Regions from separate parts of the Bacillus sp. PK3-037 genome, predicted to be linked through region 2. Evidence: riboswitches for the same ligand, from Rfam matches in the RefSeq annotation. Region 2 holds a riboswitch; the other holds the start of a gene.
What was found. Region 2 has a riboswitch for thiamine pyrophosphate ahead of M1D69_RS13865 (YkoF family thiamine/hydroxymethylpyrimidine-binding protein). Riboswitches for the same ligand answer to the same signal wherever they lie in the genome.

Region 1: linked by a shared signal. The riboswitch ahead of tenA (thiaminase II) and the one ahead of M1D69_RS13865 (YkoF family thiamine/hydroxymethylpyrimidine-binding protein) in region 2 are both predicted to bind thiamine pyrophosphate.

The regions. Positions count from the first base shown of each region.
Region 1 is NZ_CP096408.1:2,876,937-2,882,886, forward strand. It holds gene thiF (thiazole biosynthesis adenylyltransferase ThiF) at 1-706, opposite strand, end outside; gene thiG (thiazole synthase) at 703-1,473, opposite strand; gene thiS (sulfur carrier protein ThiS) at 1,470-1,670, opposite strand; gene thiO (glycine oxidase ThiO) at 1,670-2,779, opposite strand; gene tenI (thiazole tautomerase TenI) at 2,763-3,380, opposite strand; gene tenA (thiaminase II) at 3,358-4,065, opposite strand; TPP riboswitch at 4,146-4,254, opposite strand; gene M1D69_RS14855 (monovalent cation:proton antiporter family protein) at 4,317-5,950, opposite strand, start outside.
Region 2 is NZ_CP096408.1:2,712,389-2,718,338, forward strand. It holds gene M1D69_RS13845 (PepSY domain-containing protein) at 1-474, opposite strand, end outside; gene M1D69_RS13850 (PepSY domain-containing protein) at 566-1,246, opposite strand; gene M1D69_RS13855 (ATP-binding protein) at 1,243-2,607, opposite strand; gene M1D69_RS13860 (response regulator transcription factor) at 2,611-3,297, opposite strand; TPP riboswitch at 3,399-3,510, shown strand; gene M1D69_RS13865 (YkoF family thiamine/hydroxymethylpyrimidine-binding protein) at 3,607-4,212, shown strand; gene M1D69_RS13870 (ECF transporter S component) at 4,209-4,808, shown strand; gene M1D69_RS13875 (ABC transporter ATP-binding protein) at 4,795-5,950, shown strand, end outside.

The DNA.
Region 1 (5,950 bases), 160 kb from region 2:
CATCTTTAAGTCCCGCTGCTCTTACCTCTGACCGCTCATTTTTCCACAGGTCAAAGGAGCGCAGAACAGGCTCGCATTCCTCTCCCGTCAGCAGTTTCAGGGCGTCTGTCACCTGAAGGACAGCAACCTGCAGAACAGCCGGGCTGATAATGCCGGCTGTATCGCATGTCGCACCGCCAATCGGAAGAGTATCGAGTAAACAATGAAGACAGGGTGTTACTCCCGGCAATACAGTAAACGTGAGACCGTAGCTCCCCACACAAGCGCCGTAAAGAAACGGAATGCCTTCTTTCACCGCAGCATCGTTAACAATGAGCCGGGTTTCAAAATTATCGGCGGCATCTACAATGATTGATGCGCCGCGAATCAGCTCGGATACGTTTTCTGCTGTGACATCCATGACAAGTCCGGTCACACCCACATCACTGTTAATGGAACGAAGACGCTGCTCAGCAGCTGCTGCTTTCGGCATTTCCTTTTTGACATCATTTTCTGTATAAAGCTGCTGGCGCTGCAGATTGCTCCATTCGACGTAATCTCTATCGGCGATTTTCACCGATCCGACTCCCGCTCTCACCAGCATCTCTGCGCTGGCTGTTCCCAGTGCGCCGGCGCCGATGATCACAACGCGCGCCTCTCTCAGTTTCTTCTGGCCTTCGCGGCCGATTGGAGCAAACAGCTCCTGTCTGGAATACCTGTCCGTCATACAGGAAGACCTTCTCCCGGACTGCTTGCCGTCCCATATGACTTGGCTGGAATACGGCCTGCTTCATAAGATAGACGGCCTGCTTCTACCGCGAGCTTCATGGCGTGTGCCATTTTCACCGGATCGTTCGCGCCTGATACGGCCGTATTCAGCAGTACGCCGTCCGCTCCAAGCTCCATTGCATATGCCGCATCTTTTGGCGATCCGATTCCGGCATCCACAATGACCGGCACTTTCGCCTGTTCAATGATAAATGACAGATTCAGAGGATTTAAAATCCCCTGTCCCGATCCAATCGGAGAAGCCCCCGGCATAATGGCATGAACACCAAGCTCTTCAAGCTTTCTCGCCAGCACCACATCATCCGAGGTGTACGGCAGCACAATGAACCCTTCTTCAAGAAGCTGTTCAGACGCTTTTAACGTTTCCACAGGATCGGGCAGCAAGGAGCGGCTGCACCCGATGACTTCGACTTTAATCATGTCACAAAGCCCGGATGCTTTCGCAAGCCGTGCAATTCGAACTGCTTCTTCCGCCGTGCTGGCGCCTGCTGTGTTTGGCAGAAGCGTATATTGGGATAAATCAAGCTGCTCCAGAAAATTAGGCTGAGACGCTTCAAAGATATTCATTCTGCGCACAGCAAATGTTAAAATATCAGACTCTGAAACAGCCACCGCTTCCTTTTGAACGTCAAAGGATGGATATTTTCCCGTGCCCAGCAGCAGCCTTGATTGAAATTGTTTCCCGCCAATTGTTAACATTCTCATCCGCCTCCTACAAAATGGACAATTTCAATGACATCACGATCAGAAAGCTCTACCTCGTGATATTGTTCTTTGCCGATAATTTCATTATTTCTTTCAACGATCACGATTTTATTTTCAAGCTGATAAGACGCAAGCAGATCCTGAATCGTACCTGTGTCTCTATCCCACTCAACTAGTTTACCGTTCAGCTGAAGCATCATATCTGAACCGCCTCCTTGCGATCAATTCGAAAGGCGTGCAGCCAGTCTGTCTTGACCTCTTTATTCATCATGAGATCACCGATTAAAGCACCCGTTGCAGGAGCAAGCAGAATCCCGTTTCTGAAATGGCCCGCCGCAAATAAAATGCGGCTGTCCTCAGGGTGTCTTCCAATGTATGGTTTTCCGTCCTTTGTCCCCGGACGCAGTCCCGCCCAAAAACGATCAACCTTCATATTCTGAATCGCCGGCAGCATCGTTTTCGCTTTTTCCATAACCGACTGAAGTCCGCCAAGATCCGGCTTATCGCTCCAATCACCAGGTTTCATCGTCGCGCCGACAACCAGTCTGCCGCTTTTTCTCGGTACAATATAGCAATGATCATGATAAAGTGTTTTTGTCAGCGGAATATCATCATTCCAAACAGACAGGCACTCTCCTTTTACAGGAAAAAATAACTGGTTCAACCCGAGCTGTTTAAAAAACATCCCGCTCCAGACCCCGCTGGCAATCACGACATGGTCCGCATGCACGTCACCGGACGCTGTTTTGACCAAAATGGATTCACCGCCACGCGTCACATCGAGAACGGGAGTATGCTCAAAAATTTCCGTACCAAGCGCTTTAGCCGATTTAGCGTATGCCTTGCATACAAAATAAGGCTCAACATGAACATCGTCCTGAATAAAGCTCGCCCCGTAAATCTCACCGGCCGTATACGGCTCTTTTTCCAGCACTTCTTCTTTTGTATGCCAGCTGACAGAATCCAAATCGTCCATCCGTCTCAGGCGTGACACGTCTTCTTCGGAGAATGCAAGCTTAAACATACCGCCATCATGCCTTCTGATATCAATGCCGGATAATGCAAACAGCTCCTCTCCAAGACTCTGATACAAACGCTGACTGTGCATGGCGAAATCAAAAAACGCATCCCGCTCCTCGCACTCGGCATGGGCGCCAAGCATCCCTGCCGCGGAGCTTGTTGTTCTGCCGCCGATTGTTCCGCTTTCAAGCAATGAGGTGTTTTTCTTTTCTTTTGCCAACTGATAAGCTATCGCGGAACCAATAATTCCGCCTCCAATGACAACTGCATCATAATGCCTTTTCATACTGAATCTCCTTTAGCTTGCGGGAATATCGTCTGGCAGCTTCCAAAGGATCATCGGAAGAAAAAATTCCGGACATGACAGCGATACCGTCTGAACCTGCTTGTTTCACTTCTCTTAATCTGGCAGGTGTCATTCCGCCAATTGCAATAACCGGAATCGAGATCCTCTGTTTGATTTCTGAAAGCAAAGACACGCCTCTGCCCTCAAAGCCTTGTTTGCAATCCGTTTCATACACATGGCCGAACAAAACATAATCAGCGTCTTCCTTTTCTGCCTGAAGCGCTTCCTCCAGTGAATGCACCGATCGCCCAATGTGCAGGTGAGGAAATCTGGCTCTTACTTGTTTCGGCGAAAAGCTGCTGCTCGGCAGCTGAACGCGATGAATATTTGAAAAAAGCGCAATATCAACCCGGCCATTCATCACCAGCTTTTGCTTATCAACACCGCCTTCAGAAATAAGCTCCAGCAGTTTCAAAATGTCAGCCGCCGATTTAGACCGTTCACGAATATGGATGAAATCAACCTCATCCTGAATGGCTATAATTGATCTCGCTAGATCTTTAACCGGCTTGCGGTCATCAGTTATGGCGTGCAGCTCCAAGCCCTTCCACCTCTTTTACGCCGCTGTCTGACCAGCCTTCTTTTCGATAAGCCATACCCCAGAACTGATATTCATAATAGCTCGAAATAACGAAATTCTCTTTCATCTTGGCGCGCACTTCCTCCGTGCTGTTTTCCGCCAGCTCATCCAGGCGGTTAATTTGTTCTTCCACCTGCTGTCTGAACCAGTCACCGCCGTATGTGCTAATCCACTTCTGGTAAATCGGATGCCCCGGATCACATGTCAGCAATTTCTCACCAACCTCATAATAAAGCCAATAGCACGGGAGAAGAGCTGCCAAGATTTCTGCAAAGTTCCCGCTCAAAACCGAACGGTACATATGGGATGTATAGGAGTAAGCGGTAGGAGATGGCTTAAATGACTTCCGTTCTTCCTCACTGATTTCCAAAAGCTCCGTAAACTCGCGATGAAGCGCCATCTCCGCTTCATATGTACCTTGAGCATGGCTGGCCATACGTCCCGTTGTATAAAGGTCCTTCGCATAAGCGGCTCCGAACGATTGCACCTTTGCAAAATGAGTTAAATAGTAAGAATCCTGAAGCACGTAATATTTAAAGCGGTCGATCGGTAGGGTTCCGTCACCGATCCCCTGAACAAATGGATGGACAAAGCTGCCTTCCCACCATTCTGCGGCTGCACTGCGGCATTCTTCTGAAAACTTCACACGTCATTCCCCCTGTCTGATAATAAAAAAACCACTTTCCCGCAAGGAAAAGTGGTTTGGAATTGGCATAGTTATATAACACAAATACCGCTCCACTTCCCTACGCAGGTCTGAACCTGTTCAAGTTATGAGGGTCTAAAAGTCACACTTTTATCTCAGCCCTTATAAAGGACACCCCTAGTGGTTTTACGAATACATATTGAATTGTTCTGCACCTCTATATTAACACGAATCCTTATTTGGTCAAGATATTATCCTTCCAATGTTTTCTTAAGATCCGTTACGTACCCGCGTGATCCGGTGACAATTAAGCGGTCTCCGATTTTCAGTCTTGTATCGCCGTGAGGAACGATGCTGTCCACACCCCGGAAAATCCTGACAAAAATCACGTCGCCTGTTAAAGGGAATTCACGGAGAATCACGCCATCGTATTTGCTGTTTTCCATATTAATTTGATACAGCGAAGACTCCTGGTTCGTAAGCAGTTTCATGACGCCAGGCGCTTCTATCAGCGCGCGAAGCAGCGTTTTGGTCGACAGCAAGATGGAAAAGATGCTGATGCCCTGCTCTTTCAATTTCGCTTCGTTCTCCGGTGATCCGGTGCTGGCAATGACTCTTTCTGTTCCTTTTTCTTTGGCGTATAGTGCGATGTCCGTATTCATGTCTTCATCCCCTGTCGCCACCACAAGGATTTCTGTATCAAATATACCGAGCGATTCAAGGGTTTGATGCTCATAATCAGAAATCGTTTCGACGGAAAATACTGAGTCTGACAGCTTTTCCTCAGCGTTTTCTTGATAAACGTGCACGACACGCACTTCATACTCGTTCTCAGGCAATTCAAGTGTCACAGGCAGTGTCATTTGATTAGCGCCGATAAATGTGATCTTCTTTTTCTCCTCCGGCTGCTCCTGTTTTTTGTACAGCTTTTTAAAACCGACCGGCGTAAAAATACTTGCAATAACCGCCACCAGCGTAAGCGCTCCTGACATATTCGCGCTGATGACATGAAGCTGCTGGCCGATTGTCGCGGCTGCAATCACAAGAGAAAGCGTTGATGTCAGCAGGAAACCAGACGCCAATATCGTGCGGTTATCATACCATTTCTTCAAGTACAGGACAGGAAGAATTTTGCTTACTAGCAGCGCCATAAGCAGCAGCGGAATCATCACTAAAATTTTCGGGTCCTGAAAAAGTGTCCAAATATCCAATTTTACACCGACCATCACAAAGAAAATCGGTATTAAGAACCCGTAGCCGAAGGAATCAAGCTGCTGAACCAGTTCCTTGTTCGGCGAGAGCAAGGAAACAAGCACGCCCGCTAAGAAAGCGCCGAGAATATTTTCTGCCCCCAGTGATTCAGACAGAGCCACCAGTACGATAATTAAGGTGAAAATAGCACGAGTACCGATCTGGATCGTCCCTTTTGACATGGACTGAACAAAAGAACGGTGTTTAAAGATCCGACCGAAGAAGTAGAGCACTACTCCGGCTGCGAACAGGATCATCAAGAGCCACATGTTTCCGCTGTCCTCTCCGTATAAAGAAGAAAAAACAGCAAGAAGAATCATAGTGACCAAGTCAGCAATCACAGCAACAAGCAGGATGATCTGCCCGATGTTTGAATCCATGATCCGTTCTTCCTTTAAGGTTGGAACAACAACACCTAACGAAATCGTAGAAATAATAAGCGTCATTAAAAAAGCATTTTGGATAAATCCAGCCAATACGAACCCATAGGACAGCAGCAATGATAAAATAAAAATACCGATAAAAATAATGGATGCTGTGGCAAATGTATTGGGTGCTTCCTTGCCGTTTTGCAGAAACTGTTTTTTCTTTCCTCTCTCAAAGGAAGAAAAATCAATTTCAAGCCCGCTTAAAA
Region 2 (5,950 bases):
TGCAGAGATGTCAAATTCCGCTTCAGTCCCTTGTTTCGTTTGGACCTCAATTTCGTAGATATAAGCACCGTCGTCTTCATCCAGCTTGCTTTCTGTGACGGTTCCAGCTGTTTGCTTTAGAGCAATCTGTTCTGCTTCTTCTTTTGTCAAAACAACTTGCTCTTTTTTCTCTTTTAACGGGTCATTGAGCGCTTGTTTGGTCTTGATATCCACATAAACATCATAGTCTTCACCGTCTTTTTCGATTTCAACTTCATAAACTTCTTTGCCGTTATAGATGTCTCTGTCGATGTCATCCACTGTTCCGTCAACAACTGTTTTGGCAATGGACTCCGCTTCTTGTTCAGTAAGTCCGCCAGTCTCAGAAACAGACTGTGTTTGTTCATTATTTTCTTTCGCAAACGCGTTGTAGCTGAATCCTCCGGCCGCTAAACACCCTGCTAATAAGCCAATCATCCATCTTTTCTTCAGCATATGTGATTCCTCCCTTGTTCGTTATGAGTTCAGTTTACACACTCAACATGAAAGGAAAACGAGAAAAAGATGAGAATTTGATGAGAAACCATTAGTCTTCATAGATAATATTAGAAACTTTGCCGGTATAGGCGTTTATTTTCACCGTAGCTTCCTTGTCATTCGGGAGATCAACATCTACTTCAAACAGGAGAGTGCCTTCGCTTTCTTCCAAATCGGCGTCATCCGCTTTTCCTCCAGCCTCACGCTCCGCAATGGCTTTTGCCTCTTTTTCCGAAATTGTGGTCTTTTGTTTGTCTTTGCTGCTGATTTTATCAGCGGACACAACCGTTTTTGTCTTCATATCTACCTTCACTTCGTATGTTTCCCCATTATTTTTTTGAATGGTATACGACGCAACTCCGTGTTTTCGCGTGTGTTTTTTGACGGTGCCCGGCACCCGCACCAGAGCAAGCTGCTTAGCTTCTTTTTCTGTCATCTCAGATGTGTTCGTCTTTTTCACTCTGTTCATTGACAATATGTCGCCCGATTTAGCATCAGCTTTTAGAAAATAAATTCCTTTTGGATTTTCCAGAGTCATATCATACGTTTTTTTATCATTGGATTGCGTCACTTTTGTGATGTCGCCTTCATAGGAGGTTTCTACTTTTTTTATGACTGCATCCTTTGACAGCACGTCCTCATGGGTTTGCTGAATGATAAGAACCGCGCAGATGACAATGGCTAAAACGGCTGCCGCCGCAGCAGCTCCTGTTTTCATTCGTTTTGTCATAGCGCTCCCCCATCCTGTTCTCTAAATTGCACCGTGACATTTGTTCCCTGTCCCGGTTGGCTTTTTACAGACAGGTCAATACCATGCTCATCGGCAATATGTTTGGCAATGGATAGGCCTAAACCCGTTCCGCCTGTTTTGCGGTTACGCGCCTCATCCGCCCGGTAAAAACGTTCAAACAGGCGCGGGATATGCTCTTCAGGTATGCCGATTCCTTCATCCCTTACGGACAAAAACGGACGTCTGTTATTGGTTCCTGCGGAAATCACAATGGCCTTGTCACTATATTTTATGGCATTATCAAGCAAAATCGTCAGCAGCTGCTTTATGCGTTCTTCATCTGCGGTTACAAGCAAATTCTCCTTGTCCGTCTCGAGAAAGATGTCGCGTTTATAAACCGGCTGGAGTGTTTGTATGACGGCGCGCGACACTTCGATCAGGTCAACCGTTTTCAGATCAAGCTCCAATTCTTTATGGGTCTTGGCCAGCGTAAGCAGCTGATTGGTCAGTTTTTTCATATGGACCGCTTCTGAATGAATAGCTTCAATGGATTCCTCAAGCACTTCAGGCTTTTTTGCCCCCCAGCGTTTCATCAGATTGCTGTAGCTTTCAATAATGGTGAGCGGGGTTTTCAGCTCGTGTGAAGCGTCTTGGACGAATTGCTGCTGTTTGTCGTAGTGCTCTTTCAGCATGCTCGCCATCTCATTAAAGGTCAGCCCCATTTGATACAGTTCGTCATGCGACTGTCCTTCCAAAGAAATTGTTTTGAATGCTTTTTCTCTCTGTATGTCTTTCATCGTTGTCACCAATTGTCTGATTGGATTGGTGATATGGCGGGCGAGTAAGCTGCCGGCAAAGAAGGAAGCGATACAGACAGCCACGCTGGCCGCAATTAAGATGATTCTTAGCAGAAGAAGACTCTCTCCTGTATGCTCCAGCCTTTCCACGAGCTGAAGAGATACGACTTGTCCGTCTGTCCAAATGACCGGGACAGATGCTGCTGCAAACAGTTTGCCTTCATGCTTTGTCACGTCTGTCGTTTCCCCGCTGTGAAAAGAAAGAGGGAAGTCTTTATATACTTTTTCCTTTGTGATGGTCATGACGGCTTTCCGATCCGCATTCACTACCCGCACCATTCCGTTTGCCGGAAGATAGGCCTGCAGCATATCCTGCAAAGCCACTCCTTGTGTTTCGGCGGTATGCAGAGCTTCGGCGATATTGTCCGTTTCATCGGCAAGACGGGCCGCATCCTTTGAGGTGAGTGCCGATGAAAAAATGAGATAGACCGCAGTATGGACCAACACTAATAAAATCAACAGCCAAATGGATGTATAAAGATGAATCTTTGTCTTCAGCTTCATCATTTACCCCTTAATGGTATAGCCGACCCCGCGTACGGTGTGAATCAGCTGTTTTTCGTAAGGATAGTCCAATTTTTTTCTGATATATCTTATGTACACGTCGACGACATTTGTATCTCCGAGGTAATCAAACCCCCATACAGAGCTGAGAATTTGCTCTCTCGTCAGCACTTGCTGCGGATGCTTCAGCATATAGACGAGCAAATCAAATTCCCGGGGCGTTAATTCAACCTCTTTGTCTCCCCGTCTGACTTCACGTGTTTTCTCGTTCACCTGCAAATCGTCATATGTCAAAAATGTGCCGATATCCTCTGTTTTGCTTCCGGTTTGGCGTAGTGCCGCTCTGATTCTGGCAAGCAATTCTTCTATTTCAAACGGCTTGGTAACATAGTCATTCGCACCGATGTCAAGCCCCGTTACCTTATCTGGAACGCTGTCGCGGGCTGTTAATAAAATAACCGGTGTCTCTTGATCCGTTTTCCTCAACCGGCGCAGCACTTCAAGCCCGCTCAACCCTGGCAGCATGACATCGAGCAGCAATAGGGAATACGAACCTTCCGTGGCCGCGTTAAGTCCTTCAGAGCCATTATGTTTGATGGTGACGCTGTATCCTTCATATTCCAATTCAAGCTGAAGGACCCTCGCGATTTTTTCTTCATCTTCTACAATTAAGATGTGCCCTTTTTCCAATTCCGATCATCCTCTCATGTTCCTATATGAAAAAAATGATTTCATTGTTTACAAAATGATTCTTATCATCTATTATGATGTCAAAATAAAAAATTGTATACGGAAAGCACTAGGGGTGCTGTTATGGCTGAGATAAAGCGCGCAAAATCGCGCTTTGATCCCTTATGACCCGATCTGGATAATACCAGCGTGGGGAAGTGCAGGTTGACCGAAAGGTGTATTTTTTTGTGCGCTTACTCGATCTATGACTGCATATTCCCTAAGGATATGCAGTTTTTTATTTCACCAAAAAAACAGGAGGTCAGAGAAATGGACAACTTATGCGGCACAAGCAGAATCGCCGGATTTCGGTTCTCTTTATACCCGATGACAGATGATTTTATCAGTGTGATCAAGTCCGCGCTAAAAAAAACGGATACGTCAAAGGTTTGGACAAAGACCGATCATATCAGCACAGTTTTGCGCGGATCGATCGCTCATGTATTCGACGCCGCTAAAGCCATCTACCTGTATGCAGCAAATAGCGAAAAGCACATTGTCATGAACGGGACGTTTTCCATCGGCTGCCCGGGCGATACCCAAGGAGATACATATCTGAAAGCAGATGAAAAGCGAGTCAATGAAGAATCTGTTCACGACCTGAAAGCAGAGGCTCCATGCCAATTTGCACTGTATCCGATGAATGAGCCGAATTATATGGACATCATCATAAAAGCTGTTGAAATCGCTAAGGCTGACGGCACCTTTGTACAGGGTGTTCATTACGCAAGTGAGCTAGACGGAGATGCACACGACGTGTTCCAGACACTGGAAGACGCTTTCCGCATGGCAAATCAGCAAACAGCCCATGTCACCATGACCGTGAACTTCTCGGCAAACAGTCCATCAAGAAAACAGAAAGCAGGGATAAAATGAAAAGCTGGAAAGTAAAAGAAATTGTTATCATGTCTGTTATCAGTATTGTTTTTGGCATTGTTTATTTAGTATTCACCCATTTCGGAAACGTACTTGCAGGGATGTTCGGGCCCATCGCTTATGAACCGATTTACGGCATTTGGTTTATCGTGTCGGTGATTGCCGCGTACATCATTCGTAAACCGGGCGCGGCCCTTGTTTCAGAAATCATCGCAGCTCTCGTTGAATGTTTGCTGGGAAATCCTTCAGGCCCGATGGTTATCGTGATCGGCATTGTTCAAGGTCTCGGAGCAGAAGCTGTATTTCTTGTGACACGCTGGAAAGCATATTCCCTTCCTGTGCTGCTTCTGGCGGGTATGGGGTCTTCGGTGTCCAGCTTTATTTATGATTTCTTTGTTTCCGGTTATGCGGCGTACTCACCAGGCTATCTGCTCATTATGCTTGTGATCCGTCTCGTTTCAGGTGCGGTCCTGGCCGGCCTTCTCGGAAAAGCTGTCAGCGATTCTCTCGCATATACGGGTGTCTTAAACGGAATGGCACTCGGAAAGGAACTGAAAAAGAAACGGAAACGGGTATCAAATCATGCAAGCCTATAACAAGTTGCTTTCGGTTGACCGGCTTAGCTTTTCATATGAAGAAAACGAGAAACCGATTTTTCAGGATATAACGTTTGAGCTCCAAAAAGGAGAATGCGCTTTATTGTTAGGGCCGAGCGGGTGCGGAAAAAGCTCGCTTGCCCTCTGTTTAAACGGGCTTTACCCTGAAGCTTGCGACGGGATGCTGTCTGGGCATGTATTCTTATTTCAAAAACCGATCACTGACGCTGAAACCTCTGAAACAATCGCTCAGCATGTCGGAGTCGTCTTTCAGGACCCTGATCAGCAGTTTTGTATGCTGACAGTAGAGGATGAAATCGCCTTTGGATTGGAAAATCTGCAAGTCCCCCAAGAAGAAATGGTGAAGAAAATTGATGACGTTCTGGAAAAATTACATATCACTCATGTAAAGGAAAAAACGATTTCCACTCTGTCAGGGGGACTGAAGCAAAAAGTCGCGCTCGCCTGTATTTTGGCGATGCAGCCTGAGACGATTATTCTGGATGAACCGACTTCCCTTTTAGACCCTTATTCAGCACGGGAGTTCGTTCAAATGATCAAAGAGCTTCAGCAGGAAAAAGGCTTCGGCCTTCTCGTGATCGAACATCAGCTTGATGAGTGGGCGCCTTGGGTTGAAAGAACAATCGTACTGGATGGAGCAGGCAAGAAAGCCTTAGACGGGCCGACTAAGGAAATGTTTCAGCATCACTCAAACATGTTAAGAACAATGGGAATCGCTGTGCCAAAAATTTGTGGCTTACAAGAAAATGTGAGCATACCGTTCACATTGTCAAAAGAAACGCTGTTCAAGGAACCCTTCCCTGCTGGGCCTGCTGAAGAAGCGGCGGTTCTTTCTGCTGAACACGCGGTGCAGGTCCAGAACTTATCGTTTTCAAGAGGACAGCAGACCATTTTCAAAGACATCAGTTTTTCATTGCGTGCAGGCTCTTTGACGGCTCTTGTCGGGCCAAACGGCACAGGAAAATCTACGCTGTTGTCTGTTCTCGCCCGTTTGCTCAAACCGAAAAGCGGCAAGATTCTTCTGCATGATAAGCCGCTGGAGTCTTACAAAGAAAAAGAGCTTCGCAAACAAATGGGATTGGTTTTCCAAAATCCAGAGCACCAGTTTGTGACTGACACAG